Regions from separate parts of the Nocardiopsis sp. NPDC101807 genome, predicted to be linked through region 3. Evidence: predicted binding sites of a transcription regulator. Region 3 holds the regulator's gene; each other region holds the start of a gene.
The links. Region 3 encodes LexA, which represses DNA repair genes until DNA is damaged. Its sites were predicted from a motif close to TCGAACANNTGTTCGA; they were not measured.

Region 1 (10,123 bases), on a different contig from region 3:
AGGAGCGCCTTGCGCGCGCGGCGCGGCAGCCTCTCCCAGGGGGTGTCCAGGTCGAACCCGACGGCCTCGCCGACCGCGGTCAGGATGCGCTCCCAGTAGCCGCTGTTGGGCCCGCCCGACCAGGGGCCGATGGCGCCCTCGGACAGCGTCTTCTCCGGGTCCGGGACCAGCAGTTCGGCGTCGACCTCCATGCGGGTGCCCAGGCCCGAGCAGTCGGGGCAGGCGCCGTAGGGGGCGTTGAAGGAGAAGGAGCGGGGTTCGAGCTGCTCGAAGGAGAGGTCGTCGTAGGGGCAGTAGAGGTGCTCGGAGAACACCTTCTCCCGCTCGGCGTCGTCGGCGTCCAGGTCCACGAAGTCCAGGACGATGGTGCCGCCGGCGAGCTTGAGCGCGGTCTCGACGGAGTCGTTGAGCCGGCCTCGGGCGCCCTCCTTGACGGAGAGACGGTCCACGACCACGGCGATGTCGTGCTTGTCGTAGCGGCCCAGCTTGGGCGCCTCGTCCAGGCGCACCGCCTCGCCGTCCACGACCGCCCGGGTGTAGCCCTTGGACTGCAGGTCCTTGAAGAGCTCGGTGTACTCGCCCTTGCGTCCGCGCACGACCGGGGCCAGCACCTGGAAGCGGGTGCCCTCGGTCATCTCCAGGACACGGTCCACGATCTGCTGCGGCGTCTGCCGCGCGATCTCCCGACGGCACTCCGGACAGTGCGGCACGCCGATGCGGGCCCACAGCAGGCGCAGGTAGTCGTACACCTCGGTGATGGTGCCGACGGTGGAACGCGGGTTACGGCTGGTGGACTTCTGGTCGATGGACACCGCCGGGGACAGGCCCTCGATGAAGTCCACGTCCGGCTTGTCCATCTGGCCGAGGAACTGGCGCGCGTAGGCCGAGAGGGACTCGACGTAGCGCCGCTGCCCCTCGGCGAAGATCGTGTCGAAGGCCAGCGACGACTTCCCCGACCCCGACAGGCCGGTGAACACGATCATGGAGTCACGCGGCAGGTCCAGCGAGACGTCCTTGAGGTTGTGCTCTCGGGCTCCCCGGACTACCAGTTGTTCGACCATCGAGTGAGACATCCTTCGGCATAGGCGCACCGGGTCGCGGACCGCGTCCGATGACGGCGGGCGACCCGTGTGTGGCTTCGCGGCGTGGCGGGCGAACGGCCTCGGGCGACCGCCTCGGCCTCGGAATCGGGCCGGTGAGGGGATGCGGGGAGGGCTCCGGCCTTCCCCGTCCGTCAAGACTAACGATCGCCGACGTCGGTTTCTTCCACTACGGAGAAGTGGTGGCGCCCCGGCGCTCACGCGCCAGGACACCACCACTATAGACGAACAGCTGTTCGAAAAAGGCCGAATCGCAGGATGTCCGCGGGCGGCCCGCAGGCCGCCCGCCCGCAATCAGGACCTGTCGGCCGGAACGTCCTTCTCCTCCTCGACGGCGGGCTTGTTGCGCTCGTCGACCCTGGACTTGACGAGGCTTCCGACGATGGTGATCGTCATGATGCCGAGGATCACGGTCAGCGAGGTGCCGATGCCGATGTCGACGATGTGGATGCCGTTCTCGTGCAGCGCGTGGAAGATCATCTTCACGCCGATGAACAGCATGATCGCCGACAGGCCCCAGCTGATGTAGGCCAGGCGGTCCATGAGGCCGGCCAGCAGGAAGTACAGCTGGCGCAGGCCCAGCAGGGCGAAGGCGTTGGCGGTGAAGACGATGTAGGCGTCCTGGGTCAGGCCGAAGATCGCCGGGATGGAGTCGACGGCGAAGACCAGGTCGATGACGCCGATCGCGAGGATGACCAGGAGCATCGGGGTGACGTGGCGCTTGCCGTCGAGCTTCACGGTCAGCTTGGCGCCGTGGTACTCGCTGCTGACCGGCCAGAAGCGCTTGACCAGTCGGACCACGGGGGTCTGCGTGAAGTCCTTCTCCTCCTCGTCGCCCTTGATGTGGTCACGGAGGATCTTGTAACCGGTGTAGATCAGGAAGGCGCCGAAGAGGTAGAAGACCTCGCTCCAGGCGTTGATCACCTGGGCGCCGAGGACGATGAAGATGCCGCGCATGACGAGCGCGATCACGATGCCGACGAGCAGGACCTCGTGCTGGTACTTCTTGGGCACCGCGAAGGAGCCCATGAGGAGGTAGAACACGAAGAGGTTGTCGATGCTCAGGCTCTTCTCGGTGACGAAGCCCGCGAAGTACTCCGCGCCGGCCGAACCGCCGCCGAAGTACCAGACCCCGAAACCGAAGAGGATGGCGATGCCGATGTAGAAGGCCGCCCACCAGGCAGCCTGCTTGATCCCGAACTCCTGGGGACCCTTTTTCTTGCTCCAGGGGTGGTCGACGATGGCCAGGTCGATCACCAGGACGGCGATCATTCCACCGATCGTCGCAGCCCACACCCACATGGGAACGTCCACAGACGGATTCTCCTCCGGTTGGTGCGCGCGAGCAGTGTGCACGCACGTCGAACTACCGGAGGTCTCTCCCGCTCACGTCCGGAGGACGTGAACCGACGGCACCGGGAGAACGACTCTGTACTCCGTGATGACGACACCGCCGCGACAGGGATACTCCCCTCACGTGAAACCCAGGGTACCGGTCGTGCGCACGCTGTGACACACCTTCGGACCCACGGATCAGGATGGCATCCTCCGGCTCCCCCGGGAAGTCGCGGCGGCGGTGGTATCCATGGCTCCCCCGGGACACAGGGGTCAGGCCCCCGGGTAGGGGTCCCCCGGCCCGGAACCCCGGTCCGGGGGATCCCGCCGCGCCCCGCCGTCCGGCGCGCGGCGGCTCAGCGGCGGAGCACCGACTTGTACACGGAGGCGGCGGCCTCCACCGCGTCCTCCTCGGTCGGCAGCGTCCGCGCGGTCTCCCGTGAACGGGTCCGCAGGTCCGCCGCCAGCACGGGGTCGTCCAGGACCCGGCCCACCGCGGCCGCGAACGCCGCCGTGTCCCCCGGCGGCACCATCAGCACCGTCCCCGCGTACAGGTCGGGGATCCCCCCGACCCGGGTGGAGACCACGGGGAGCCCGGCCCTCAGCGCCTCCATGATCACCAGAGACGGCCCCTCCCACTGGCTGGTGAGGCAGAACACGTCCGCGGCGGCGAGGAGGTCGGCCACGTCCGAGCGGTGGCCGAGCATGCGCACGTCGGCGTCCATCTCCGCCGCCGTGTCGTGCAGGCGGCCCCACAGGGGGCCGTCCCCGGCGATCGCGATCACCGGCTCCGGGCTGCGGTCGGCGATGGAGGGCGCCGCGTCCAGGAGCATGTGCAGCCCCTTCTGCTCCGCGAGCCTGCCGATGGTCAACAGCAGGGGGCGCTCGGGCAGGACCGCCAGGTCGGCGCGCGTGGCCTCGCGCCCGTTCAGCGGCGTCCCCGTCTCCGGCGCGGCCACCACCGCGAGGCGGGCCTCCCGCGCCCCGAGGGCGCGCATCCGCCGCACCAGGTCGCCGGACACTCCCAGCACCGCGTCGGCGCGGTGGGCCACGATCCGCTCCAGGAGGGGGTAGGCCAGGGCCAGGAGGCCCCCGACCGACGGCGGCGCGTTGTGCGCGGTCACCACCAGCGGCCGTACGCCCGCCAGCGCGCAGAGCGCACCGGCGCGCATCCCGTGCGCGTGCACCACATCCGCGCCACGCGTCAGCGAGCGCAGGAGCAGCACCGCGCCGGGGTCCCCCGCAGAGGGGGCGGGGCCGATGGGCACCGGCGAGAAGCGCAGGCCCTCCGAGGTGAACCCGAACTCCTGCTCGGCCTCCGCCGGGCCGAGCACCGCCACGCGGTACCCGCGGGCGCGCAGTCCCGCGCCCAGTGAGCGGACGTGACGGCCGACGCCTCCTGTGCTGGTACCGACGACCAGCGCGATCCTGCCGTTCACCGCTTCCCCCTCCTGCGTTCGAGTACGGTCCTGGCCCGGTCGGCGACGGCCCGCACGGCGGCGCGGTCCGCCAGGGCCGCGACCGCCGCGTAGACCCCCAGCCCCGCGGCGCCCGCCGCGGCGGCGGCCCCCGCCGACTGCCACACCCCGTCGGCGGGCAGGAGCCCGGCGACCGCCCGGCCCGCCGCCCACCCGGCGCCGCCGCCGAGGGCGGCGGCCAGCACCGAGCGCGCCACGCCGGCCAGGGCGCCGCGGCCGTGCGCGCGCGCCACGCCGGCGCACAGCAGTACGGCCGCCAGGGTCAGGCCGACCGTGCTGGCAGCGCCCAGCCCGGCGATCGACCACCCGGGAGGGAGCAGCCACACGAGGAGCGCGGCGCACACCGTCACCACGAGCCATCCCACCACCTGGGCGGCGGCTGCGGAACGTCCGTGGTGGGACGCGTACAGGGCCCGGCTGAGCAGGGCGACCAGGCCGAAGCCCACCACACCCGGGGCGTAGGCCAGCAGGGCCCGTTCGAGGGTCTGCGGATCCTGCTGGGCGAAGACCCCGGCCACCGGGGCGGCGGCGGCCGCGAGCGCGGTGCCCACCCCCGCGGTGGCCACCACACAGGCACGGGCGCCTCCGGCGGCGAGCGCGGCGAACCCCTCCCGGTCGTGTTCGGCGTGGGCCACGGCGAGGGCGGTGAAGGCGCTCGTCGCGATGGGAACCGCGATCACCCCGTACGGGAGGGTGAACAGGGCCCACGCGTAGGTGTAGAGCACGGCCGCCCCCGGACCCCCGCCCCAGTTGGCCAGGGCCACCGAGAGCAGGAGGCACACCTGCATGGCCGCCAGCGGCAGCAGTGACGCCGCCGCCAGGGAGCGCACCCGCTCCCCCACCCCGGCGGGGAACCTCAGGCGCGGCCGGGGCCCCACCCTCAGCCGCGCGGCGGGGCCGAGCACCGTCAGGAACAGGGCCGCCGCCCCCGCCGTGGTGCCGAGCGACAGGGTGAGCTCCGCCGCGGCGGGCAGGCCCGCGACGTCCTGGCGGTGGCCGCCGCCCAGCGGCACGAAGGCCAGGCAGGCGGCGATCACCACGAGGCTGGACAGCAGAGGGGCCAGCGCGGGAGCCAGGAACCTGCGGTGGGCCTGGAGGACGCCGTACAGGACCGAGGCCAGCCCGTAGAAGACGATCTGGGGTGCGAAGACCACGAGCATGCGGGAGGACAGGGCGAGCAGCGCCTCCCCGTCGCAGCCGGCCCCGGCACCGAGCATCAGCGCCGTCACCGGGGGCGCCGCGAGGGCGAGCAGGGCGGACAGCGGGACGGACAGGAGCAGCACCCAGGTGATGAGCGCGGACGCGGTGCGGCGCACCTGGTCGTGGTCGCCGCGGGCGGCGGCCGAGGCCATGACGGGGACGACCACGGCCGTGAGCGCCCCGCCGATGACGATCTCGAACAGGACGGCGGGGATCTGGTTCGCGGTGACGTACGCGGTGCCCAGACAGGTGTCGCCGACGGTCTGCGAGAAGACCACCGTGCGGCCGAACCCGGCCAGGCGCGCCCCCACGGTGGCCACCGCGATGAGCGCCGCCGCCGCGCCGACACCGCTCGTCACGCCGTGGACGGCGCGGGCCACCGCGGACACCTCACGCGCACCTTCCCACCGGGCGCCCTTCGCCCGGAGCACCCGTGCGTCCGCCGTCCTCCGCCCCTCCGGCGGCCGTCCTCAGGACGGGGCGCCTGCCCCACTGGTCGAGGCGGCGCAGGGCCGGGACGCGGTCGATGACACGGGAGAAACTGGTCACCTCGCTGGCCAGGGTCAGGGCGGCCACCGCGCCGAACAGCGCCAGGCGCACCGGGCGCGGCGCCTGCGCGACGGCCGCGGCCCCGAGGGCCGCGCCCAGGGCGTTGGCCCCCGCGTCGCCCAGCATGGAGCGCTCGGCCAGTTCGTCGGGGAGCAGCGCGGAACAGGCGCCCACCACCGGGCCGAGCAGGGGCGCCGCGGGCGAGGCCAGGGCCGGCGCCGCGGCGAGGAGGGCGAACTTGGCGGCGCGCCCGGGGCGCAGGTCGAACAGGTTGACCAGGTTGGCGCCGGCCGCGATGAGCGCACCGTCCACCAGGGTGTCCACCGGCCCGCGGCGCAGCAGGGAGGCGGCGGCGACCCCGGTGGCGCCGATGCCGACCATCTTGACCAGGCCGGTGGTGACCTCTCCGCGAGCGAGCGCGGACAGGTGTCCGCGCAGGCCACGGGCATGGCCGTTGCCCGAGAGGTCGTCGTAGGCCCCGAACGCGGCGGCCCCCGCCGCGGCGAGGGCGGACGCGGCGCGCACACGCGGCGCCGGCCCGGGGACGAGGAGGCTGGCGGCGCACACCCCCGAGGCCAGGGCCGGGCCCTCCTGGAGGGTGACGACGCGGCCCCGGAAGTTGCGGCGCAGCCAGGCGGAGGGGGCGTCCGCACCGGGTCCCCCCGCGGGGTCCTCCGCTCCGGGGTCGCCGGGCGCCGTGCCGGTCGCACCGCCCGCCCCCGGCCCGGCGGGGGCGCAGGCGCGTTCGGGCAGGGTGAGCACGGCGTAGGCGGCCCGGGCGGCGGCCGCGCCGACCACGGCGCCCGCCAGGCCCTGCGCGAGGGAGCGGACGGGAGACGGGGCGGGACGGCGCCCGCCGCAGGCGGGCACGGGCGCGGACCGGCGCACGGAGTGGGGGCGCACGGGCGTCACTCCCCGCCCCTGACGGTGCGGCGGGACTCGTCGGCGCCGCCCCTCCCGCCGGTCGCCGCCTCCTCCGCGGCGCCGGACGCCGCGTCCTCCGCCTCGCGGGCGGCGGGCAGCGGGTCGGGCAGGAACCCCCGCACCCCCTCACCGATCCCGTACGCCCCGGCGCCCCCCTCCAGGTTCTCGGCCAGGGCCAGAACGGCGATGATGTCGCCCATGGGGCGCCCGGTCACGTCCGCGGTGGCGAACTCCGGCTCGGCCGCGCGGGCCTGCGCGAGCATCCCGTCGCCCCGGGAGGACGGCACGTCCCCGGCGAGGACGGCGGCGCCGACCTCCCGGTGCAGGGCGGTGGTGACGGTGGTGAGCACCGCGTTGACGGCCTCCCGGTCGGCCCCGTCGGCGGCCCCCGCCGCCGGCGCGAGGACGACCAGGGCGTCGGCGGACACGGCCGGGTCGCCCTCGACCTGGACCAGGCCGCCCTCGGAGAAGGCGTCCAGGACGGCCTCGGCGTCGTGGGCGCCGCCCCCTCCGGGGGACTCCTCCGCGTCCCGCGGGTCCTCCGTCTCCCGTCCGGCGCCCTCCTCGTCCCCGTCCCCGGCCTCCCCGGCGGCCGCCAGGGCGCGCCCGAGCTCCGTGCCCGCCTTCTCGTAGGGTCCTCCGGTCAGGCCGTCGGGGTCCTGGGAGACCTGGATCGACAGCTCGTCGACGAAGGTGGCGTTGCCCGCGTCCACGAGGGCGTCGGTGACGGCGACCCGGCCGACGACCTCGCCGCCCGCCTCCTCGACCCGCTCGGCGAGCCCGTCGGCCACCTCGGGGTTGGCCCCCGGGGCCGTCACCACGACCACGCCCAGGCCGGTGAGGCGGCCGTCGAGCATGTCCGAGGACACGGCCTCGGCCATCTCGTCGGCTCCGGCGTTGACCTTGTCCGCGACGTCGCGCTCGGAGCGCAGGTCCTCGCTCTGGCCGCGCAGGTCCGCGGTCTCGGACTGGAGGGTGTTCAGCAGCGGGTCCTGGAGCATGGTGGTCCCCAGGACCAGCCCCACGGTGAGCGCGAGGAACACCGCGACTATGGACACCAGGTGGTAGCGGAAATCGATCACGTCAGCAGTCCCGTCAGCCAGTAGGAGAACACGTCCCAGCGCGCCGCGAGAAAGGTGAGGTAGACCTGTCCCGCCGGTGAGCTGTAGGCGGCGACCACGATGGTGAGCAGACAGGCGGCGACCAGCCCGAGCAGCGCCCAGGGCGAGATCCGCGAGCGGTACAGGCGGCTGACGCCCTTGGCGTCGACGAGCTTCCCGCCCACCCTGAGCCTGGTCAGGAAGGTGCTGGCCATGCCCGAGCGGCCCTTGTCGAGGAACTCCTCCAGGGTGGCGTGCGTGCCCACCGCCACGATGAGGGCGGCGCCCGAGCCGTCGGCCAGCATCATCGCCACGTCCTCGCTGGTGCCCGTCGCCGGGAAGACCACCGCGTCGTAGCCGAGGTCGGTGAGCCGGGGGAGGCCGGGGGCCCGGCCGTCCCGGTAGGCGTGCACGACGAGTTCGGCGCCGCTCGCCAGGGCCTGGTCCGACACCGAGTCGAAGTCGCCGACGATGATGTCGGGCCGGTAGCCGCCCTCCATGACCGCGTCCGCGCCGCCGTCCACGGCGATGATGACGGGGCGGAACTCGCGGATGTAGGGGCGCAGGGCGGCGATGTCCTCGCGGTAGTGGTAGCCGCGGACCACGATGAGGACGTGGCGCCCCTCCATGTCGGTCTCGATGTCGGGGATCCCGATGCCGTCCAGGAGCAGGTCCCGCTCGTGCTGGAGGTAGGCCATGGTGTTGGCCGCGAACGCCTCCAGCTGTGTGGCGAGCCCGGCCCGGGCCTCGGCCATCGCGGCGCTGACGGTCCCCGCGTCCTGGAGGTTCCCGCGGGCGACCGCCTCGTCGCCGCGGTACAGGGTGGCGCCCTCCAACCGGAGCCGCTCACCGTCGCGGACCCGGGTGAAAACCTCGGGGTCGACGTCGTCGACGAGGGGGATGCCCGCCGCGACGATCATCTCCGGCCCCTGGTTGGGGTAGCGGCCGCTGATGCTCTTGGCGACGTTGAGCACCGCCGAGACCCCGCAGCCGACCAGCGCCTCGGCGCTGACCCGGTCCAGGTCGACGTGGTCGATGACGGCGATGTCGCCGGGGCGGAGGCGTTTGGTCAGGTTCTTGGTGCGGCGGTCCGAGCGGACGGGCGCGACCAGCCCTGTGGGAGCGTCCGCCCGGGAGCGGCGGAACCGCATGACTGTGGCGCTGAGCGCATCCGTTACCTTCATCGCTGGCATACTGTCAGAACGCGACTACGGTAAGTCATAACACCTGGGAGATCGGCGTGTTCGGGCAGGGCCGCCGCCATCACCCCGACGGGGCGCCGACGGCGGCCTGCCACCGCCCTACCCGGGAACGGGCCCGTCTCACACATCCGCCCCGCGGGCCCCGGGGCTCCCCGCTCAGGCGGCGGGGTAGGCGCGCTCCGGGTCGGCGTTGGTGAGCAGCTCCTCGGCATGGGCGCGGCCCAGCTCGGAGTCCTCCAAGCCGGCGAGCATCCGCGACAGCTCGCGGACCCTGCCGGCGCGGTCCAACCGCACCACGCCGCTCTCCGTGACCAGGCCCTCGGTCGACTTCTCCACCACCAGGTGCGCGTCCGCGAACGCCGCGACCTGCGGGAGGTGGGTGACGACGATGACCTGGGAGCGCTGCGCGAGCTTGGCCAGGCGGCGGCCGATCTCCACCGCGGCCTTGCCGCCCACCCCCGCGTCGACCTCGTCGAAGACGAACGTCGGCACCGGGTCGGCCCCCGCGAACACCACCTCGATGGCCAGCATCACCCGGGAGAGCTCGCCGCCGGAGGCGCCCTTGTTGAGCGCCAGCGGCGGTGAACTGGGGTGCGGGGCCAGCAGGACCTCGACCTCGTCGCGTCCGTACGGGCCGAACTCCTCGCCCGTGGTGATCCGCACGCTCACGCGGGCGTGCGGCATGGCCAGGGCGGTCAGCTCCTCGGTGACGGCCGCGCCGAAGCGGTCGGCCGCCTCGGTGCGGACGCGCGTCAGCTCCGCGGCGCACCGGTCCAGCCCCTCGTGCAGCTCGGCGGCCTCGGCGCGCAGGGCCTCGATGCGCTCGTCGTCGTTGTCCAGGTCCGCCAGCCGCTTGGCCGCCTCCGAGGCCCAGCCGAGCACCTCGTCCGTGGTCTCGCCGTACTTGCGGGACAGGGAGGTCAGGAGCGCGCGGCGCTCCTGCACCTGGGCCAGGCGGCCGGGGTCGGCGTCCACGGACTCGGCGTAGGACGCCAGTTCGGTGGCCGCGTCGGTGAGGATGTAGGACGCCTCGTCCAGCCGGTCGCCGATGGCGGCCAGCTCCGCGTCGTGCTCGCGGACGGAGGCCACCGCCTGGCGGGCCGCGGAGAGCAGCGCGGCCACGTCGACCTCCACGTCGGAGGCGGGGTCCCCCGCCAGGGCCTCGTGGGCGGTGGTCGCCGCCACGCGCAGGCCGTCGGCGTGCGCCAGCCGCGTCTCCTCGGCCAGGAGTTCGG
Region 2 (10,123 bases), on a different contig from region 3:
CGACCCCCGACCCGTGGATGGCGGTGAGGGCCGCGGCCACGCCCAGGGCGAGCCCCTCGAGGGTGCCGCCGCTCATGGGGCCGCCCGAGCGGATCGCCTCGTCCAGGTTCGGCCCCGGCACGTACTCGGTGACGATGTAGAGGGGGTCGCCCTCCAGCCGGGCGCCGAGGACACCGGCGGTGGAGAAGCGGGCGACGCGGCGGGCGGACTCGACCTCGCGGGCGAAGCGGAGGCGGAAGGACTCGTCGTCGGCCAGGTCGGGATGGATGAGCTTGACGGCCACGGACCGGCCGGAGGGGTCCTCGGCGAGGTACACGGTGCCCATGCCGCCGCGCCCCAGGCGGCTCACGACGCGGTGGCCGTCCAGTTCGCGCGGGTCCCCCGCACGCAGGGGTTTGCCGCTCTCGTGTCCGTTCGACGTCACAGTAGGGGGTCCCTCGTGGTGGCTCGTGTGCTGCGCGCCTGACAGCGTACCGATGCCGACACGCCGACGCGTTCTGGACTGGTTCGGCGCTCGGCCGGGCCGGACGCCGAACGCGGTGGTGGGGAGGGCCGGGGGCCGGCCGGGGCGGGTCTGGTGCGGGTGGCGGCGGTCCTCGGACAGTACGCCGACGGCCCGGGGCGTGCCGGGGTTCCGTGCGGGGCCGGACCGGCGGACGGTGTCCTCGGGTGCGGGGACGCGGCGCCGTCGCCACATGGGGGGATGCGGAACTTCCCGAAACAGTTCCACGGGGCCGCTGATTTCGCTAGGATTAGAACACATGTTCGACACTCGTCCGCGACTTCCCCACGGGTGGGTGTCCCGGCGGCATGCGTTGGGGCTCAGGAGGCGGATGATGCTGAGGGGAAGTGTCGTGGGACGGTACTACGGGGCGGAGGTCACCGTCGTCGAGGACGACGGGCGCCCGGCCCGGTTCACGTGGAACGGCAGGGTGTACGGCGTGCGCAGGATCCTCGACCACTGGGTCACGCTGCGCATGGACTGGACGCCGGTGAGCGGGTCCCAGGTGCCCGAGCGCAGGCACTGGAGGGTGGAGGCGGGGACGTCCCGGTCCCAGGGCGTGTACGAACTGCGCCACGACACGGCCAGCGGGACCTGGCTGCTCTCCCGCGTGTGGGGCTAGGGCCCCTCGCGCGGACGCTCCCGGCCGGCCCGGCGCCCGCGCCGACCCGGCCGGGCGGCCCCGCGGCCGTCCGCCCGGGCGCGGTCCGCGCGGCGGGAGGCGGCCCCGCGCCCGCGTGCCCCGGACTACAGGTCGCCGGAGCGGACCAGGTCGGAGGGCAGGAGGCTGTACACGGCCAGATCCGTCCGGCCCTCGTGCAGCGGCATCGCGCTCCGCTCGACGCCCTCGAAGGTGAATCCGGCCTCCTCCGCGACCCGACGGGAACCGGTGTTCCCGGTGCCCGCCTTGATCTCCACGCGGAGGAAGCCCTGGTCGACCGCCCAGCGGGAGACGGCCACGGCCGCCTCGGTCGCGTACCCCCGGCCGCGGCCCCAGGGGGACACCCAGTATCCGACCTCGGTGTTCATGGCGGGCCACAGGGTGCGGACCAGGCCGATCGCGCCCACCAGGCGGCCCGACCCCTTCTCCACGACGGCCCACTGCTGGCCCTCGCCGCCGGTGCGCATCCCCGGGGCGACCTCGCGGCACCACAGCTCGGCGTCCTCGCGGGTGTAGGGCCGCCCGGGGCCGGGGATCGGGATCCACCGCTGGAGCTCGGGGTCGGTGCAGCTCATGTGCACGTCGTCGATGTCGGCCTCGACGAACGCGCGCAGGCGCAGGCGTTCGGTCTCCAGGATCACGGACGGCAGGATCGGGTGCTGCTGGACGGTGGACATGCCGCTGTTCCCCTTCGACATCGGTGTGGAGTGCGCTCACGATACGCGCCCGCGAGGAGCACCCGGGACCGGTGCGTGCCGGTCACGCACGCGCGCCGGGTGCGGGCTCCCCCGCCCGGGCCGGTGGTGCGCGGAACAGTCCTCGGCCCCGCCCGCCCGGGCGGGGCGCCCCTCGAGAAAGGCGTTGCCGAATGACCGCGACAGACCCCTGCCCCGAGCTCCTGCGCTACCTCCGGGAAGCGCGGGAGGCCGTCCTGTGGAAGCTGGACGGACTCTCGGAGTACGACGTCCGACGACCGGTGACACCGACCGGGACCAACCTGTTGGGCCTGGTCAAGCATCTGGTCGCCGTCGAGTCGGACTACCTGGGGGCGGTGTTCGGCCGCCCCTTCGGGGAGCCGGTGCCCTGGGCCGACCCCGACGCGGAGCCCAACACGGACATGTGGGCCACCCCCGACGAGTCGCGCGAGTACATCGTGGGCCTGTACAGGAGGGTGTGGGCCCACGGGGACGCCACGGTCGCCGAGCTGGGGGCGGACGCGGTCGGCCACGTGCCCTGGTGGCCGCGGCACCGGGCCGAGGTGACGGTGCGGCTGGTCCTGGTGCACCTGATCGCGGAGACCGACCGGCACGCGGGGCACGCCGACATCCTCCGCGAGCTCATCGACGGCGCCGCCGGGCTGGCGGCCGGGGGCGACAACCTGCCCGCCGTGGACCGCGCCTGGTGGGAGGGGTACCGGGACCGCCTGGAGCGCGCCGCGCACGAGGCGGTCGCCGCGGACGGCCCGCCCCGGCGGTGAGGCCGCGGCGCGGTCCACCGGAACGCTTCGGAAGGACCGCGCCGCCCGGCCGGCGCCCGCCCACGGCCGAGGACCCGCCGCCGGGCCCTCCTCCGCCGCGCCCGGCGGGTGCGAGGGTGGCGTTGGCGTTGGCGTTGGCGTTGGCGTTGGCGTCGGCGTGGGTGGGGCGGGGCGTCGAGGGCCTTCCGGCCCGGTGGCGGATGTCGCGACCCGCCCCGTCGCCGGAGGCCCTCTCCGCCCGTGTCGGCCGGGGCGGGCGCCACCGGTCCCCGTCGTCGGTGCGCCTAGGCGGGGCCGCCGATAACGCGGTCGCGGATCGCGGTGTCGAAGACCTCGGCGAACGCGTTGCCCGGGCACTCGGTGTCCAGCCAGTCCCGGTGCCGCGAGATCGCGTCGCCCGGCGTGACGGCGCCCGTGCCGGGGTTCACGTACGCGATCTCCTCCGACGGGTCGACGCCGGTCACGGCGCACAGCACGCGCAGCACGGCGACGAGGGAGTCCTGCGCCGCCTCCGTGGGCAGCTCCTCGGTGAAGTCGCCGAGCAGGCACACCCCCACGTTGCCGTGGTTGAAGCCGAACGCGTGCCCGGCGGTCACCGAGCGCGCCCGGCCGGGGGACGGGACCCCGGAGAAGACGGGCACGCCGTCCCCGCCGGAGTGCCGACCCTCGTAGACCGTTCCCTCCGGGTCGATGAGCACGTGGTAGCCGATGTCGCCCCACGCCTGCTCGACCGCGTGCAGGTAGTAGACCGCCCGCACGTCCGCCGCGGGGTCGTCGCCCGCGGGCATGGCGGTGTGGTGCACGGTCAGCGCCTGCACGGGGTGGAACTCGGGGGCCCACAGGTCGTCGCCCCCCTCGCCGAAGCGCCACGACTCGTCGGCGCCCCAGCCGGCCCGGGTGCGGAAGGGGACCCCGGCGCGGGCGGCGGCAGGTACGGCTGAGGACCCCGAGGACAGCGTCACCCGCCCGGGCCCGCCGAGGCGCAGCTCCTCGCCGTCGGTGAGGTTCACGGCGGCGGTGCGCCCGCCGGGCCCTGCCTCGTAGCCGGTGGCCCCCTCCGGCGCGCGCACCAGCGCGGCGGCGGACGGCCCGCGGTCGTCGCGCCCGCCGGTGTGCAGGTGGACAGGGCGCCACGGGCCGAGGCCGTCGGCGGTCTCGAAGCGGATCGCCGTGTCCGTGCCGCCGGGGGCGCCGGTGACCGCCACCAAGTCGAAGCGCCTCTCCGGCCTGACCAGCCCGGCGGAGGAGGAGCGCTCGGCCAGGACCCGCGGGGCCGTGTCGCCGGACGCTGTCGCGGCGAGGGCGGGGCGGGGCGAGGGCAGAGCGGTCCCCAGAGCGGCCAGGCCGGCGGTGGCGGTGGCCCCGGTGAGGAAGGTACGCCTGTGCATCGTGTGTCCATTCCGTTCGGATCGGTCGGTTCCGGATCGCGCTCGCCGGGGGCAGGGGGAGTGCGCACACCCTGGCACAGACGGCTTCCCGCGGCACGCGTGACAGGACGGAGGGCGGGGCCGACGGGCGTCGTCGGCGGGCAGGGCGTCCGGCATGTCGTCCTACGCGGCGGTTCTCGGACGCGGCGGGACGCAGACACGCGCATGGACGTGAAGAGGGCGGGCGGCCCGGGGCCCCGCCCCACGAGGACCCGCGCCGCCACGGCGGCGACGGGATCGGCGGCGGGCCCCCGGCTCCGCCGTGAGCGTCCCCGGCGCCGCTCCACCGCACCGGCCCGGGCGGTCCGGGATCCGGCCCCGCCCGGACGCGGGCGGGGCGGCGGGCGGCCCGCGCCGAGGACGGGGCCCGGGCCCCGCTCCCTGTTCCCCGGGGCCCGGCGGTCGCCGGGCGGCCGCGCACGCCCCGACCCGGTCCGGGGCGGAGAGGGACCCCGGTCCCCCCGCGTGCCCGCGCGGTCTCTGGCACAGTTGGTCGTGACGTGGGGACCCCGGCGGCGGAGCCGGGGCCGGCCGCCCGGGTCCGGGGAACCCGTGCGCGGGGGACGAACACCGCGGGCTACGCTTACCGGTCTGCGCCGGAGCAAGCGGAACGGGCAGTCGACACACCTCTCTCGGGGAGCGATCATGACCAACGATGACCGCGGGGACGCCCGGAGCGGCGGGGACGGCGAACACGAGCCGCCCCGTTGGAGGAGCGGAAAACCCGCTCCAGGGCTCGGTTCCCGCATCGGCGGCCTGCTGGACGGGCTCCCGGAGAGCGGGCGCGGCGCCCAGGCGCGGGCGCCGCACGTGGCGGGAGGACCGGCCAACCCGTTCCGGCCCAGGGAGCCCGCGCCCCCGCAGCCCCCGCCGCGACCGGAGGCGGGTGGGCCGGCGCCGCAGGACCCGCCCCCGGCGGAACCCGTGACCGGGGACGCGGCGGACCCGCAGCCGGGAGACCCGGCCGGGGACGCGGCGGACCGGCACACCACCGCGCCGCGGGAGGCCCGCGTCGCGAGCGAGCCCTCCCCGGACATGCCCCCGCCCTCGGGCCCCCCGCTCCGGCCCAACGTGATCCCCTTCCGGGGCGAGCGGGCCGAGGAGCCGGACGCCGCCGGGCCGCACGGCCCCGCCGGGCCGACCACGAACCACGCACACGCGGACCAGCACCCCGCGACCGCCGAGCCGGAACAGGGCATGGACGCACACGAGACAGCCGCGCCCCCTCCCGGGCCGCAGCACACCGGGCCCTCACGGCCGGCCCCCGTACCGGCGTCCGCCGGGACCGAGGAGCCCCGGGACCCGCAGGCGCACCCGGAACCCGAGGGGGCCGGGGCCGACCGCCGGCCTGCCCCCGCCTTCGACGACGCCGAGCGCGCCGCGGTCTACCGCGCCCTCCGCGGGCGGCACGACGCCCGGACGCGCTTCCGCCCCGACCCCGTCCCCCACGGTGTGCTCACCCGGGTCCTCGAAGCGGCCCACCGGGCGCCGAGCGTGGGCCACTCGCAGCCCTGGGACTTCGTCGTCGTCCAGGACCCCGCCCTGCGCTCACGCGTGCGCGACCTCGCCCTCGCCGAGCTCGGGGCCCTCGCGGACGCACCGCACGGAACCCGCGCCCTCGACGGGGCCGAGGTCGAGGCCGTCCTCGATGCGCCGGTCAACATCGCCGTCACCGTCGACCCCGCCCGCGGCGCCCACCACGCCCAGGGCCGCCACGCCAGGCCCGAGAGCGCGTCCCACGCCGCCGCGCTCGCGGTGGAGAACCTCCGGATCGCCGCCCGGGCGGAGGGCCTCGGCGTCGGCTGGGTGGGCCACGTCGACGCGCTCGACATCGCCCGCGCCCTCGAACTCCCCTCGTACCTCGGCGTGGCCGCCTACCTGTGCGTCGGGCTCGTCGAGGAGCCCCCCGCCGAGCCCGGGGCCGACCCCGCCGACCGGGCGGACGAACGCCCCCTGTCCTGGGCGGTGCACCACGACCGCTACGGCCGCCGAGGTCTGCCCGGCCAGGAGCCGACGAGCCTGCTGGAGGAGACCATCACCGCCATCGGAGCGCCGGACACCCGGGTGCTGGAGGAGGCCCGGGACCGGCAGGACCGGATGACCAAGCCGCCGGGCTCCCTCGGGGTCCTGGAGGACGTCTCGGTGCAGCTCGCCGGGCTGGCCGGGGAGTGCCCCCCGCCGATCCCCGAGCCCGCAGCCGTCGCCGTCTTCGCGGGCGACCACGGGGTGCACGCCCAGGGGGTCACCCCCTGGCCCCAGGAGGTCACCTCCCAGATGGTGCACAACTTCCTGGAGGGGGGCGCGGTCGTCAACGCCCTCGCCCGGCAGGTGGGCGCCACGGTCACGGTGGTGGACGTCGGCGTCGTCGGCGACCTGCCCGGAGCCGCAGGACTGCTGCCCCGCAAGGTCGCGCGCGGCACCGCGGACTTCACCCGGGGACCCGCCATGACCCGCGAACAGGCCCTCCAGGCACTGGAGGGCGGCATCGAGGTCGCCCGCGACCTGGTGTCGGCCGGCAACAGGTGCCTCGTCACCGGGGACATGGGGATCGCCAACACGACCCCGGCGGCGGCCCTGGTCTGCGCCTTCACCGGGGCCGACCCGTCGCTGGCCACCGGCCGGGGCACCGGCGTGGACGACGCCACGTTCGAGCACAAGGTCGACGTGGTGCGCCGGGCCCTGGCCGCCAACCCGGTCGACCCCGCCGACCCCATCGGCACCCTCGCCGCGCTGGGGGGACTGGAGCACGCGGCCCTGGCCGGGTTCGTGCTGGGCGGCGCCGCGCTGGGCGTTCCGGTCCTGTTGGACGGGGTCATCGCCGGGTCGGCCGCCCTGGCCGCCGCGGCCATCTCGCCCGAGTCGCTCGGCGCCTGCTTCGCCGGGCACCGCTCGAGCGAGCCCGGCCACTCGCTGGCCCTGGACCACCTGGGGCTGCGCCCCCTGGTCGACCTGGAGCTGCGCCTGGGCGAGGGGTCCGGCGCGCTGCTGGCGCTCCCCCTGCTCCAGGGCGCCGCGCGGGTCCTGCGCGACGTCGCCACCTTCGACGACGCGGGCGTCTCCACCGCGCACGCGTAGGGCCCGGCCGCCCCGTCCCGCCGAGGCCCCGGTCCTCCGGCGGGCGGCCGCGGCCCCGGGGGGCGCCCGCGCGGGCGCCCCCGGAGCGCGCCGCGGCTCCGCGCCGCCCGCCGGGCCCTCCTCCGGGCGGCGGGGGCGGCCCGGGGCGCCGGTACGGCGCGCGGCTTCAAAGTCTCCGCGGATTTCTTGTGCCGGTCCACAGGCGACGCGCGGCCCCGCCGCCGATACGTTTCCACTGGCAGCGAGTACATCCAGCCAGGGAGACGTCGTGAACTTGCTCATCACCGGAATCACCACCCAGTCCTCCATCGCGTACGCGATCACGGAGGAGGCCATGCGCCAGGGGCACTCGGTGATCCTCACCAACCCGCCGGGGCGGCCCCTGTCGATCCTGGAACGGGTCGCCAAGCGGCTGCCCTCCGAGCCCGTCGACGTCCTTCCCATGGACGTCACCGACCCCGAGCAGATCAGCGCCACCGCGAAGGCCGTGGCCGAGCACTGGGACCACGTGGACGGCGTCCTGCACGCCATCGCCTACGCCCCCGAGTCCGCGCTGGGCGGCAACTTCCTCAACACCGCCTGGGAGGACGTCGCCACCGCGGTCCACGTCTCCGGGTTCTCGCTCAAGGCCCTCGCCGTCGGGTTCCGCGAGCTGATGGCGGCCGCCCCCGACGGCTCCGGAGTGGTCTCCCTGACCTTCGACGCGAGCGTCGCCTGGCCCGTCTACGACTGGATGGGCTCCGCCAAGGCCGTCCTGGAGAACAGCACGAAGTACCTGGCCCGCGACCTCGGCGGCGACGGCATCCGGGTCAACGCCATCTCGGCGGGTCCGATCAAGTCCCTGGCCGGGGGCTCCATCCCCGGGTTCTCCCAGATCGCCGACTCCTGGGGCGACAACGCCCCGCTGGGCTGGGACACCAAGGACGCCTCCGTGGTCGCCGGTCCCGCCCTGTTCCTCATGTCCCCGGCCGCGCGGGCCATCACGGGGACGGTCATGCACGTCGACGGCGGGTACCACGCCATGGGCGCGCCCCTCGCCTGAGCGCCGGACGGCGCGGGGCGCACCGGGCGGTGCGTGGCGGCTCACATCCCCGGAGCGCGAGGGTTTACCAATGCGTAACACCGCTTTGACAAGGTGAGCCGGAGCAATCGCCGCACATCGCCGGCGGCTGGCGCACCTTCCCGCCAGCACCCCGCCGTCGTCGCCGGGGGCCGGTACGGACGACCGAAGGGGCGCTTTCCGTGACCTATCTCCTTGGTTTGCGCATGCGAGGCCGGGACGTGCTCGTCGTCGGGGGCGGCAGAGTCGCCCAGCGCCGGATCCCCGTGCTGGTCGAGGCGGGCGCCCGGGTGACCCTGCTGGCCCCCGAGGCGTCCGCGGCGCTGGAGGACCTGGCCGCCGCCGGACACCTCACCTGGCTCCGCAGGCCCTACGCCCCGGGCGACGTCGCCGGCCCGGAGGCGCCCGCGTACTGGCTCGTCCACGCCGCCACGGACGATCCGGCGGTCAACGCCGCCGTCGCGGAGGAGGCGGAGGACGCCCGGGTGTGGTGCGTGCGCGCCGACGACCGCCACGCGTCCTCGGCCTGGACCCCCGCCAGCGGCACGGCGAACGGCATCACCGTCGGCGTCGTCGCCTCGGGGGACCCCCGCAGGTCGGCCGGGCTGCGCGACGCGATCACGGAGGGCCTCGCCGACGGCACCCTCGACGCCCGGCGCGGACGCGAGCCCCTGCGCGGCGTCGCGCTGGTCGGAGGGGGGCCCGGCGACCCCGGCCTGATCACGGTCCGGGGCCGGCAACTGCTCTCCCAGGCCGACGTCGTGGTCGTCGACCGGCTCGCCCCGACCTCCCTCCTGGACCGGCTGCCGGCCGACGTGGAGATCGTCGACGCCGCCAAGATCCCCTACGGCCGGTCCATGAGCCAGGAGGACATCAACGAGGTCCTGGTCACCCGGGCCGCTCAGGGGAAGTTCGTGGTCCGGCTCAAGGGCGGCGACTCCTTCCTGTTCGGGCGGGGGGGCGAGGAGGCCGCCGCCTGCGCGGCGGCCGGGATCCCCGTCATCGCCGTGCCCGGGGTCACCAGCGCCCTGGCCGCCCCCGCGAGCGCCGGGATCCCCGCCACCCACCGCGGTGTCGCGCAGGACGTGCACATCGTCTCCGCGCACGTCCCCCCGGGCGACAGCCGGTCGACGGTCGACTGGAAGGGCCTGGCCGCGGCGGGCGGCACCGTCATCGTCCTCATGGGGGTCGAGCGCATCCGGGAGATCGCCGAGGCCCTCGTCGCCCACGGCCGCCCCGCCGACACGCCCGTCGCCGTCGTACAGGAGGCCACTCTGCCGGGGCAGCGAACGGTGACGGGTACGCTGGCCACCATCGCCGCCGCGGTCCGTTCGGCCGAAGTGCGGCCGCCCGCGGTGGTGATCATCGGAGAAGTGGTCAAAACAGCGCGGGATCTTGACATACTGCACACGGGAACCCAGCTCGAGTCCCATCGGCTGGCGACCGGGCGCGATCCCCAGTGAGGCCCTCGCCGACGGCGTTCGTCGCCCGCCCGGTGGGGGACCGCCAGTACCGATGAGGAGGGCATACCGATCATGACCCGGCCGTCGGCCGCACCGGACACCACGGGTGACGGTGCCTCGGACCGGTTCGGAACCGGACCGGCCGCCACCTCAGACCAGACCGCCGAGGGTTCCGCGGCCGTGCCCGGGGCAGACCCCCAGGGCATCGCCGAGGCACGCAGGGGCCCCACGGTCCCCGTTCCCGCGGGACCGGCCAAGCACCGCGCCCCCGCACCCGACGACAACCGTTTCGACCAGGTCCTGGAAGAGCTGCGCAAGCAGATCCGCGACCTGGAGTTCGCCGAGGGGCTGCCCAACGCCGAGGAGGGCCGCACCCTCCAGGCCGACGTCCTGGCCCAGCTGTCCGACTACGTCCTGCCCCGGGTCCGCCGCCCCGACATCCCCCTGCTGATCGCGGT
Region 3 (10,123 bases):
CGCCGCGTACCGCGGTCCGGTTCCAGGTCGGAACCGGTTTCGTGCACTGCGAGGCGTTAGAGGACAGCATCAACCCTGTCATGAGCTATGCCCGAAACCCAGCCCTCGTGTCCGGAGTGTGACTGGCGGGCTCTCCCGTCACCTCCCTGGTCACCGCCGCGCCCCTCCCCCGACGCGTGCGTGCCGCGTGGCGCGCCCACGGGCACGGGGATAACGTCGGTCCCGCACGCACCGCGCCGGATCCGGCCGGGACGAGGGAAGGAAGCACGATGCCAGCAGTACCCAGCGCCGTCCTCACCACCGCGGGTCTGGTCGGCGGATACTCGGTGGCCCGCGCCACCGGCAACCGGCCGCTGGGCGGGGCGGTGCTGGCCGGTTTCGGCGCAGCGGCGTTCGAGACGTGGCGCCGCCGGTCGGGCGTGGGCACGGCGGTCGCGCTCACCGCGGTGTACGTGGGAGCGTTCGGCCTCGCGCACCCCCTGGCCGGAAAGGTCGGCCCGTGGCCCGCCGTGCTCGGCGTGACCGCCGCCACCGCGGCGGTCGCCGTCGCCGCGGGCGACCGCGGCTGAGGCCCGGGCCCGGCCCGGAAGGCCGGGCGGGCACCCCGGGAACGCCGCGGGGGGGGGGGGGGGGGCGGGCCGCCCCCCCCCCCCCCGGGGGCCGCCCCCCCCGGGGGGGGGCGGGGGGGGCGGGGGCGCCCGGGGGGGGGCCCCCCCCCCCGCCGGGGGGCCCCGCGCGGGTGGGCCCGGGGCCGGCCCGGGATGGCGGGGGGGCCCCCCGGGCACGCCGGGGGGGGGGGGGGCGTAACCGCCCCCCCCCCCGGGGCGGGCCCCGGCCCCGGTCGGGGCCGTCGTCATATCAGCTGCAGCCGCTGGTGGAGCCGCAGCCCTCGCAGGCGTAGCAGCTGCCGGAGGGCCGCATCCTGGTGCCGCAGGTGACGCACAGCGGCGCGTCGGCGACGAACCCCTGGCCGGCCAGCAGGTCCGCCGTGGAGTGCACCTCGGCGGGCTCCGCCGGGGACGCCTGCGGAGCGGGCGCGGCCGTGGTCCCGGACGCCTCCGCCCCGTGGGTGGCGGCGGACTGGGCGTAGGACTCCACCTGGGCCGCGACCTGGGCCGGGTCCTCGCCCGCGAGCTGCGCCTGGCGCTCGGAGGCCGACAGGACGCCCAGGGCCGCGCGCTCCTCGTAGGGCAGGTGGTCCAGGGCCAGGCGGCGGAAGATGTAGTCCACCACCGACTGGGCCATGCGGATGTCCGGGTCGTCGGTCATGCCCGCCGGGTCGAACCGCATGTTGGTGAACTTGTCCACGTAGGTCTCCAGCGGCACCCCGTACTGGAGGGCGATGGAGATCGCGATGGAGAACGCGTCCATGACCCCGGCCAGGGTCGAACCCTGCTTGCCGAGCTTCATGAACACCTCGCCCAGGCCGTCGTCCGGGTAGGAGCCCGCCGTGATGTACCCCTCGGCGCCGCCCACGGAGAACGAGGTGGTCTCGCTCGGACGCTTCTTGGGCAGGCGGCGGCGGACCGGGCGGGGCGCCTCGACGGTCCGCGCCTCGGGCGCCGCCTCCTCCTTCTCCTCCGACGAGCCCGTCGACAGCGGCTGGCCGACCTTGCAGTTGTCGCGGTAGACGGCGAGCGCCTTCAGGCCCAGCTTCCAGCCCTGGAAGTAGATGTGCTCGAAGTCCTCGACCGTGGCGTCCTCCGGCACGTTCACCGTCTTGGAGATCGCTCCGGACAGGAACGGCTGCACGGCGGCCATCATCCGCACGTGGCCCATGGGCTTGATGTAGCGGCGGCCCATCGCGCAGTCGAACACCTCGTAGTGCTCGGGGCGCAGGGAGGGGGCGTCCACGACGTGGCCGTTCCCGGCGACGTACTCGACGATCGCCTCGGCCTGCTCGTCCTGGTAGCCCAGGTTCGCGAGCGCGCGCGGGATGGCCTGGTTGACGATCTGCATCGAGCCGCCGCCGACCAGCTTCTTGAACTTGACCAGCGAGAAGTCGGGCTCGATGCCGGTGGTGTCGCAGTCCATCATGAAGCCGATGGTGCCGGTGGGCGCGAGCAGGCTCGCCTGGGCGTTGCGCCAGCCGTTGCGCTCCCCGACCCGGAGGCACTCGGCCCACTCGCGTGTGGCCGCGGCGTGCACGGGCTCCTCCAGGGTGGTCACCGTGCGCAGGTCGTCGTTGGCGGCGGCGTGCTTGCGCATGACGCGCTTGTGGGCCTGCTCGTTGCGCTTGTAGCCGTCGTAGGGTCCGACCACCCCGGCCAGCTCCGCGCTGCGGCGGTAGGCGGTGCCGGTCATCAGCGAGGTGACGGCGGCGGCGACGGCGCGGCCCCCCTCGGAGTCGTAGGCGTGGCCGGTGGCCATGAGGAGGGCGCCGAGGTTGGCGTAGCCGATGCCGAGCTGGCGGTAGGCGCGGGTCGTCCCACCGATCTTCTCGGTCGGGAAGTCCGCGAAGGTGATGGAGATGTCCATCGCCGTGATGACCAGCTCGGTGAGCCTGGTGAAGCCCTCGACGTCGAAGGTGTCGTCCTCGCGCAGGAACTTCAGCAGGTTGATCGAGGCCAGGTTGCAGGAGGAGTCGTCCAGGGACAGGTACTCGCTGCACGGGTTGCTGGCGCTGATCCGCCCGGTCTCGGGGTTGGTGTGCCAGTCCTGGATCGTGCCGTCGTACTGGATGCCGGGGTCGGCGCACTCCCAGGCGGCCCTGGCCATGCGGGTGAAGAGGTCCTTGGCGTCCACGGTGGCGACGACCTCGCCGGTGGTGCGGGAGGTGAGGCCGAACTCCGATCCGGTGTCGACGGCGCGCATGAACGCGTCGGAGACGCGGACGGAGTTGTTGGCGTTCTGGTACTGGACGCTGAACATGTCGGCGCCGCCCAGGTCCACGTCGAAGCCCGCGTCGCGCAGGGCGCGGATCTTGTGCTCCTCGCGGGCCTTGGTCTCGACGAACTCCTCGATGTCGGGGTGGTCGACGTCCAGGACGACCATCTTGGCGGCCCGGCGGGTGGCCCCTCCGGACTTGATGGTCCCGGCCGAGGCGTCGGCGCCGCGCATGAAGGACACGGGACCGGAGGCCGTGCCGCCCGAGGACAGCAGCTCCTTGCTGGAGCGGATGCGGGAGAGGTTCACACCCGCGCCGGACCCGCCCTTGAAGATGATCCCCTCTTCCTTGTACCAGTCGAGGATCGACTCCATGGTGTCGTCGACGGAGAGGATGAAGCACGCGCTGACCTGCTGCGCGGAGGCCGTCCCGACGTTGAACCACACCGGCGAGTTGAAGCTGAACAGCTGGTTGGCGAGGGCGTGCTTGAGCTCGTGGTCGAAGATCTCCGCGTCCTCGTCGCCGGCGAAGTAGCCGTGCTCGACGCCGGTCGCGGTGTAGACGCCGACGACGCGGTCGATGAGCTGCTTGAGGCTCCACTCGCGCTCGGGGGTGCCGACGGCTCCGCGGAAGTACTTGCTCGCCACGATCTGGGTGGCGTTCATGGACCAGGAGGCGGGGAACTCCACGCCGCGCTGCTCGAAGTTGACCGTGCCGTCACGCCAGTTGGTCATGACGACGTCGCGGCGCTCCCATTCCAGGGAGTCGTACGGGTGCGTCCCGGGGGTCGTGAAGACCCGCTTGATCTTCAGGCCCTTGCGGCTCCCCTTGCCCTTGCGCCCCGTCGAACCGCTGGCGGTTTCCGTCATCGTTGATTCTCCCCCTACCTCGTGGGCACGGCCTGCCCAACCGTGCACGGCGTCCTCGGAAAATACGGGACGGCCGGTCACGGGAGGACGTGTCCCGCGGTGTCCGGCCGGCCCCTGCGGTGCCCCGCCCGCGGCCCTCTCCCGGCCGCGGGGGCGCTACCCGGTGGTGGTGCTGCTCTCGGGGAGGGGTCCGGCCGCGCCGTCGCCGCCCTCCCGGTCCTGCCGCAGGCTGGCGATCTCGGCCTCGAAGTCGGCGAGGCTCTCGAAGCCGCGGTAGACGCTGGCGAAGTGCAGGTAGGCCACCTCGTCCAGGTCACGCATGGGGCCGAGGATGGCCAGGCCGATCTCGTGGGCCGGCACCTCGGCGACGCCGCGTCCGCGGATCTCCTCCTCGACCTTCTGGCCGAGCTTGGCGAGCGCGTCCTCGGAGACGGGCCGGCCCTGGCAGGCCCGGCGCACCCCGGCGATGATCTTGGTACGGCTGAAGGGCTCGGTGACCCCGGAGCGCTTGGCGACCATCAGCAGGACGGTCTCCTGCGTGGTGAACCTGCGCTCGCACACGGGGCAGGACCGGCGGCGCCTGATGGCCGCGCCGTCGTCGGTGGACCTGCTGTCGATCACCCTGGTGTCCGGATGGCGGCAGAACGGACAGTGCATCCTGGTTCACCTGCTTCCCTCACCGAATCGACACCCTGTATCTCTACTAAACCACAACTCCTGGGCAATCCATCCCACGAGAGCACCAGATGTTGTGGTCGAACTTAGGCGCAGCAAGGGGTGGCCCGCAACTCCGCGGCCCGCGTGTCCCGCACGCGGGCGGGAGAGCGCCCCGTCGCGAGGGGGTCTGGGCGCCAGGTCCCGCGCGTCCCGCACGCGGACGGGAGTCGGGGGCGACGGCGGGGAAGGGGCCGGACACGGGGGCGCGGGGAGGCCGGGACGCCCCGGGGGCGGCGGGCTCCGTCGACAAGAATAGCGGCGGAGGCCCCCGGCGCCCGCTGCGACCGGCGGCCCGTCACGGCCGGAAACGCGTCCCACGAGGGGGTTCCGTCCTCGCGCCCGGGATCCGGGAGACCAGTCCCACATCTGCCGGAACCGCCCTCGGGGAGACGTCTTCGCGCATTCCGGGGACAACACCACGTGAACACGTGTACACACGTCGGTAGAGGCCGGAAATTGACCGCGAAAACACGCGGCACAATGGCCCGAGCCATCGAACGCTTGTTTGATATCACCGTGCGCAACGTCTAATGTTGACTGTGATTTCACGCTGGTTTCGCCATCACGCGGACCCCAGGTCGGCGCGGTTGCGGACCGGTGGCGGCCAGTCACGCAATCAGGCCCTGACCGAACCGAATGCCGAGGAGGCCCGGCCGTGCCGGAGGAGAATCCCGGAACCGCAGATTCCACCGCCGTTCTCACCGCAGTGGGGAACACGGGGGGATCCACGCCCGACGCCCCCAAACTCACCGCCCGACAGCAGAGCGTCCTGAACTGCATCCAGCGGTATGTACGCGAGCGCGGCTTCCCCCCCTCGATAAGGGAAATCGGGGAAGCGGTCGGCCTCTCCAGCCCGTCCAGCGTGGCGCACCAGCTCAAGGTCCTCCAGCGCAAGGGCTACCTGCACCGGGACCAGAACCGGCCCCGGGCCGTGGAGCTGCGCTCGCCCGGCCGCTCCTCCGGCCAGACCGTGACCCCCGAGGACATCGACCCCTCGCGCGCCGCGGCCGTGCCCCTGGTCGGCCGCATCGCCGCCGGCGGGCCCATCCTGGCCGAGGAGTCGGTGGAGGACGTGCTCGCGCTGCCCCGCCAGCTGGTCGGGGAGGGCCGCCTGTTCATGCTCACCGTGGTCGGCGACTCGATGATCGACGCCGCCATCACCGACGGCGACCTGGTCGTGGTCCGCCAGCAGCAGGACGCCAACAACGGCGACATCGTGGCGGCCCTGCTGGACGACGAGGCGACCGTCAAGGTCCTGCGCCGCGAGGAGGACGGCCACGTCTGGCTGATGCCGCGCAACGAGGCCTACGAGCCGATCAACGGGGACGCCGCCACCGTCCTGGGCAAGGTCGTCGCGGTCATGCGACGCGTCTGAGCCCGGTCCGGCCCCACCGCCCCGCGCCTCCGGCGCCGTCCCCCGACGGCCCGGGGGCGCCGTGCCGTGGGCGCGCCCAGCACGCCGCTGCCCTACGCGTGGTCGCGGCGCCGTACCGTGCGCGCGGGCGCCCGACGGCCGGACCGGCCCGGGCCGCTCGGCCCGCGCACGGCCGCGGGACGGCCTGTGGACGACGGGGGCCCGCCGGGCGGGGCCGCTAGGCTGGAACCGTGTCCACACCACTCTCCTCCCCCTCCGCCCGGCCGCGTGCCGCACTGGTCGGCGGTGCCCTCGCAGTCCTGCTCTCCACCGCCGCCTGCGCCCCGGCCGACACCGGCGGCGCCGAGCCCCCCGGGGTCGGCGGGGTCGAGCGCGAACTCACCTTCGAGGGCGGCGGGCACGAGGTGGCCGCGAGCTTCCGCACGCCGCACGGCGCGTCCGGGAGCGTCCCCGGCGCACTCATCGTCTCCGGCAGCGGCCCCACCGACCGCGACGGCAACGCGCCCGCGCGGCCCGACGCCGACACCAACCGCAACCTCTCCCGCGTCCTCGCCGACGCCGGTGTGGCCTCGCTGCGCTACGACAAGTTCGGCAGCGGCCCGGATCCCCAGACCGGGGAGGAGACCGGCCCCGGAGGCGTCCGGACGATCGCCCCGGTGGACCCCGAGGTCTTCGACCGGCAGGTCGTGGCGGCGTACGAGGAGCTCGTCGCGCAGCCCGAGGTGGACCCCGACCGCGTGGTCGTCGTCGGCCACAGCGAGGGCGCCCTCTACGCCCTGCGCGCCCACGAGCTCATCGGTTCCGGGCGCCCCTCGCCCGCGCTGGTGCTGGCCGCCCCTCCGGGCACGCGCTACCTGGACCTCCTCGACCGCCAGGTCACCGAGCAGGTCCGTCTGGCGGAGGGGGCGGGCCAGATCGGGGAGGCGGAGGCCGTGCAGCTCCTCTCGGACATGCGCGCCGGGCGGGCCGCGGTCAGGGGAGGGCGCGACCTCACGTCGCAGGAGAGCGACCAGTTCGGCGTCTACACACCGTGGAACGCCGACTTCCTCTCCTTCATGGACGGCCTCGACCCCGTCGAGCTCGGGCGCGACCTGCCCGAGGGCACACCGGTCCTGGTCCTGTGGGGGGAGGACGACGCCCAGGTCTCCCGGGAGGACGTGGACCGGCTCATGACGGGTCTGGACGGCGCCGAACGCGTGGACCTGCCCGGTACCGACCACATCCTCCGGGCCTTCGAGGACGAGCCCGGAGCGGCGGTCCTGGACTCGGACAGACCCTTCGCCGAGGGGGTCGCCCCCGCGCTGGAGGAGTTCCTCGGCACCGCCTGGTAGGGTTCCCGGCCGCCGGGGGCGCCCTGCGGGGCGCCGCCCGTCACTCGGGGATCGACTCCGGGAGGGCCCCGACCACGGCCAGGGCGAGCTCCTCCGCATCGGCGACGATCCGCTCCTCGTCGGCCGGCTCGGTGGCGTCGTAGCGGGACGCCACGCTGTAGCAGGACTCCAGGTACAGGTTGGAGACCCGCGTCCCCACGCAGCCGACCGTGAACGGCGCCCCGCGGGTCCAGCGCACCGCCTCCTCGCCGACACCGTCCAGCCCGGTGGTGTCGTGCTGTTCCGTGGTCGCGCGCAGGTTGTCGGCGGCGGTCGTCACCCCGCCGGGGTCGGGGGCGGCCACCATCACCAGCGTCGCCGTGGCCGGGACCGCCTCTCCCGGGCCCTGCGGGGTCGCCCAGCGGCACTGCCATCCGGACCCGGCCGGGTCCTCCGGGCCGCCGACCGGCTCCTCCAGCTCCAGTTCGTGCCCCGGCACCAGCGCGTCCAGCGTCTCCGTCACGACGGCGGCGCACTCGGGGGCCGACCCGTACTCGCCCGTCTCCGGGGAGTCCCGCGTGACGACGTACCAGATCGCGCCGGCCGCGAGCAGGAGCAGGGCCAGGCCGGCGGCGACCACTCCCGCCGTCGCGCAGCCCCTGCTCTGCGGCTGCGCCGACGGCACCACCTCGGGAGGAGGGCCGTACGGAGGCTGGGCGGGGTACTGCGGGCTCACAGGGACTCCCCGATCCGACCGGCGAACTCGGCGGCCAGATCGGCCGCGTCCCCGGGGTCGACCGGCTCCTGCCCGGACAGGCCCGCGTAGGACACGCGCACGAACAGGTTGTCGCTGTGGAAGGCGAGTTCGGACGTGCCGGGCACCTGCCCGTGCCACACCGCGCCCTCGCCCGTCGGCAGGTCCACCTCCTCGGCGCGCACGGGGAGCAGGGCCGTGTACGCCTCCGCCGCGCGCTCGGCCCCGGTCACCGGTTCCTCCCCCGTGGCGTCGGTGAAGAGCGCCGACACGTCGACGCGCAGCGCTCCCCCGTCGCCGCCGGGGGCCCCGGGCGAGGACCACGCGCACACGAGGTTGTCGCCGCCCTCCAGGGGGCCCTGCTCCCGGGGCTGCGCGACCGCCCCGGGCAGGAGCTCCGCGAGGAGTTCGCCGGTGACGGCGTCGCAGCCGGTCGCCGCGGCGTGCACGTCACCGCTCTCGGGGACGTCCGGGTCGTTCCCGGACAGCCACAGCCCGCCGCCGACGGCGGCCGCGGACAGCACCACGGCGCCCGCACCGACCACGGCCACCCGTACGAGGGGACCCACCCGGCCACCCGCCTCCCTGTCGGTCACCGCGCCGACCGCGGGGGACGGCGGACGCCGTCCCCCGTTCCGGTCAGCCGACGACGATGTTCACCAGCTTCGGCGCGCGCACGATGACCTTGCGGATCTGCTTGTCGCCGATGAAGCCCTGCGCCCGCTCCGAGGCCAGCGCCAGCTTCTCCAGCTCGGCGGGGTCGATGTCGGGCGCCACGGACAGCTTGTCACGGACCTTGCTCTGCACCTGCACGACGCAGGTCACGGTCTCCTGCACCAGCAGGCCGGGGTCCGCCTCGGGCCAGTGGCCGACGGCGACGGTGCCCACGTGCCCCAGCTTCTCCCAGCCCTCCTCCGCCACGTAGGGCGCGAACAGGGACAGGGCGACGGCCACGAACTCGGCGGCCTCGCGCACCGCGGGGTCGCCCGCCCCGGGACCGGAGTCGATGGCCTTGCGGGTCGCCGAGACCAGCTCCATGGTGCGGGCGATGGCCACGTTGAACCGCCGCGACTCGACCAGGTTCGTGATCTGGTCGATGGTGTGGTGCGTGACCCTGCGCAGGGCGGTGTCGCCCCCGGCGGGGTCGGTGCCGGGCTCGCTCGCCGCTCCCGCCTCGCTCATCACGCGGTAGGCGCGGTTGAGGAACTTCTGCGCCGCGACGGCGGACACGTCGGCCCAGTCGACGTCCTCCTCCGGGGGGGAGGCGAAGAGCATGGTCAGACGGACGGCGTCCACGCCGTAGGCGTCGATCTCCTTGCCCAGGTCGACGCCGTTGCCCAGGGACTTGGACATCGCCCGGCCCTGGTTGATGACCTGCCCCTGGTTGGTCAGGCGGCGGAAGGGCTCGGTGAAGGACACCATGCCCAGGTCGTACAGGACCTTGGTGAAGAAGCGGGCGTACATCAGGTGGAGCGTCGCGTGCTCCTTGCCGCCGATGTAGTGGTCGACCGGCCCCCACTTGTCGACGGCCTCGACGTCGAACGGGGCGGTGTCCAGGCGGGGCGAGCAGTAGCGCAGGAAGTACCAGGACGAGTCCACGAAGGTGTCCATGGTGTCGGTGTCCCGCAGGGCGGGGCCCGCGCAGGACGGGCAGTCCACGTTGACCCACTCCTCGGCCGAGGCCAGGGGCGACACGCCCTTGGGCGCCAGCTCGGCGCCCTTCAGCTCCGGGAGGGTGACGGGCAGCTGGTCGTCGGGGACCGCGACCTCGCCGCACGAGGGGCAGTGGACGATCGGGATGGGCGTGCCCCAGTAGCGCTGGCGGGACAGCAGCCAGTCGCGCAGCCGGTAGTTGACCGTGCCCTCGCCGGTGCCGCGCTCGGCGAGCACCCCGATGATGCGCTCGATCGCCTCGGCCTTGGCCAGGCCGTCCAGCGGACCGGAGTCGCGCAGCGTGCCCTCGCCCGCGGTGGCCACGCCGGTCTCCGCCGGGTCGGGCTCCCCGGTCTCCACCACGACCCTGACCGGCAGGTCGAAGGCCAGGGCGAAGTCGAGGTCGCGCTGGTCGTGCGCGGGCACCGCCATGATGGCGCCGTGGCCGTAGTCGGCCAGGACGTAGTCGGCGGCCCAGACGGGCATGCGCTCGCCGTTGACGGGGTTGACGGCGTAGCGGCCCAGGAAGACACCGGTCTTGGGGCGCTCGGTGGCCTGCCGCTCGATGTCGGAGAGCTTGGCGACCTCGGCGCGGTAGGCGTCGAAGGCCTCCCGCTG

Region 1: the regulator LexA is predicted to act here: its motif matches at 1,325-1,340, upstream of uvrA (excinuclease ABC subunit UvrA).
Region 2: the regulator LexA is predicted to act here: its motif matches at 754-769, upstream of ACIRPH_RS16000 (DUF6504 family protein).

What each region holds. Positions count from the first base shown of each region.
Region 1 covers NZ_JBIWMK010000010.1:290,145-300,267, forward strand. Annotated here, with positions in the region: gene uvrA (excinuclease ABC subunit UvrA) at 1-1,061, opposite strand, end outside; gene ACIRPH_RS27830 (TerC family protein) at 1,395-2,414, opposite strand; gene ACIRPH_RS27835 (glycosyltransferase family 4 protein) at 2,792-3,874, opposite strand; gene murJ (murein biosynthesis integral membrane protein MurJ) at 3,871-5,493, opposite strand; gene ACIRPH_RS27845 (hypothetical protein) at 5,504-6,532, opposite strand; gene ACIRPH_RS27850 (copper transporter) at 6,571-7,668, opposite strand; gene steA (putative cytokinetic ring protein SteA) at 7,665-8,837, opposite strand; gene recN (DNA repair protein RecN) at 9,045-10,123, opposite strand, start outside.
Region 2 covers NZ_JBIWMK010000004.1:710,749-720,871, forward strand. Annotated here, with positions in the region: gene ACIRPH_RS15995 (protein kinase) at 1-424, opposite strand, end outside; gene ACIRPH_RS16000 (DUF6504 family protein) at 834-1,124, shown strand; gene ACIRPH_RS16005 (GNAT family N-acetyltransferase) at 1,250-1,840, opposite strand; gene ACIRPH_RS16010 (DinB family protein) at 2,032-2,640, shown strand; gene ACIRPH_RS16015 (peptidoglycan recognition family protein) at 2,925-4,028, opposite strand; gene cobT (nicotinate-nucleotide--dimethylbenzimidazole phosphoribosyltransferase) at 4,713-7,142, shown strand; gene fabI (enoyl-ACP reductase FabI) at 7,411-8,184, shown strand; gene cobA (uroporphyrinogen-III C-methyltransferase) at 8,409-9,665, shown strand; gene ACIRPH_RS16035 (dynamin family protein) at 9,738-10,123, shown strand, end outside.
Region 3 covers NZ_JBIWMK010000007.1:391,024-401,146, forward strand. Annotated here, with positions in the region: gene ACIRPH_RS23060 (hypothetical protein) at 270-569, shown strand; gene ACIRPH_RS23065 (vitamin B12-dependent ribonucleotide reductase) at 859-3,696, opposite strand; gene nrdR (transcriptional regulator NrdR) at 3,853-4,353, opposite strand; gene lexA (transcriptional repressor LexA) at 5,069-5,788, shown strand; gene ACIRPH_RS23080 (alpha/beta hydrolase family protein) at 6,019-7,119, shown strand; gene ACIRPH_RS23085 (hypothetical protein) at 7,160-7,786, opposite strand; gene ACIRPH_RS23090 (hypothetical protein) at 7,831-8,421, opposite strand; gene leuS (leucine--tRNA ligase) at 8,492-10,123, opposite strand, start outside.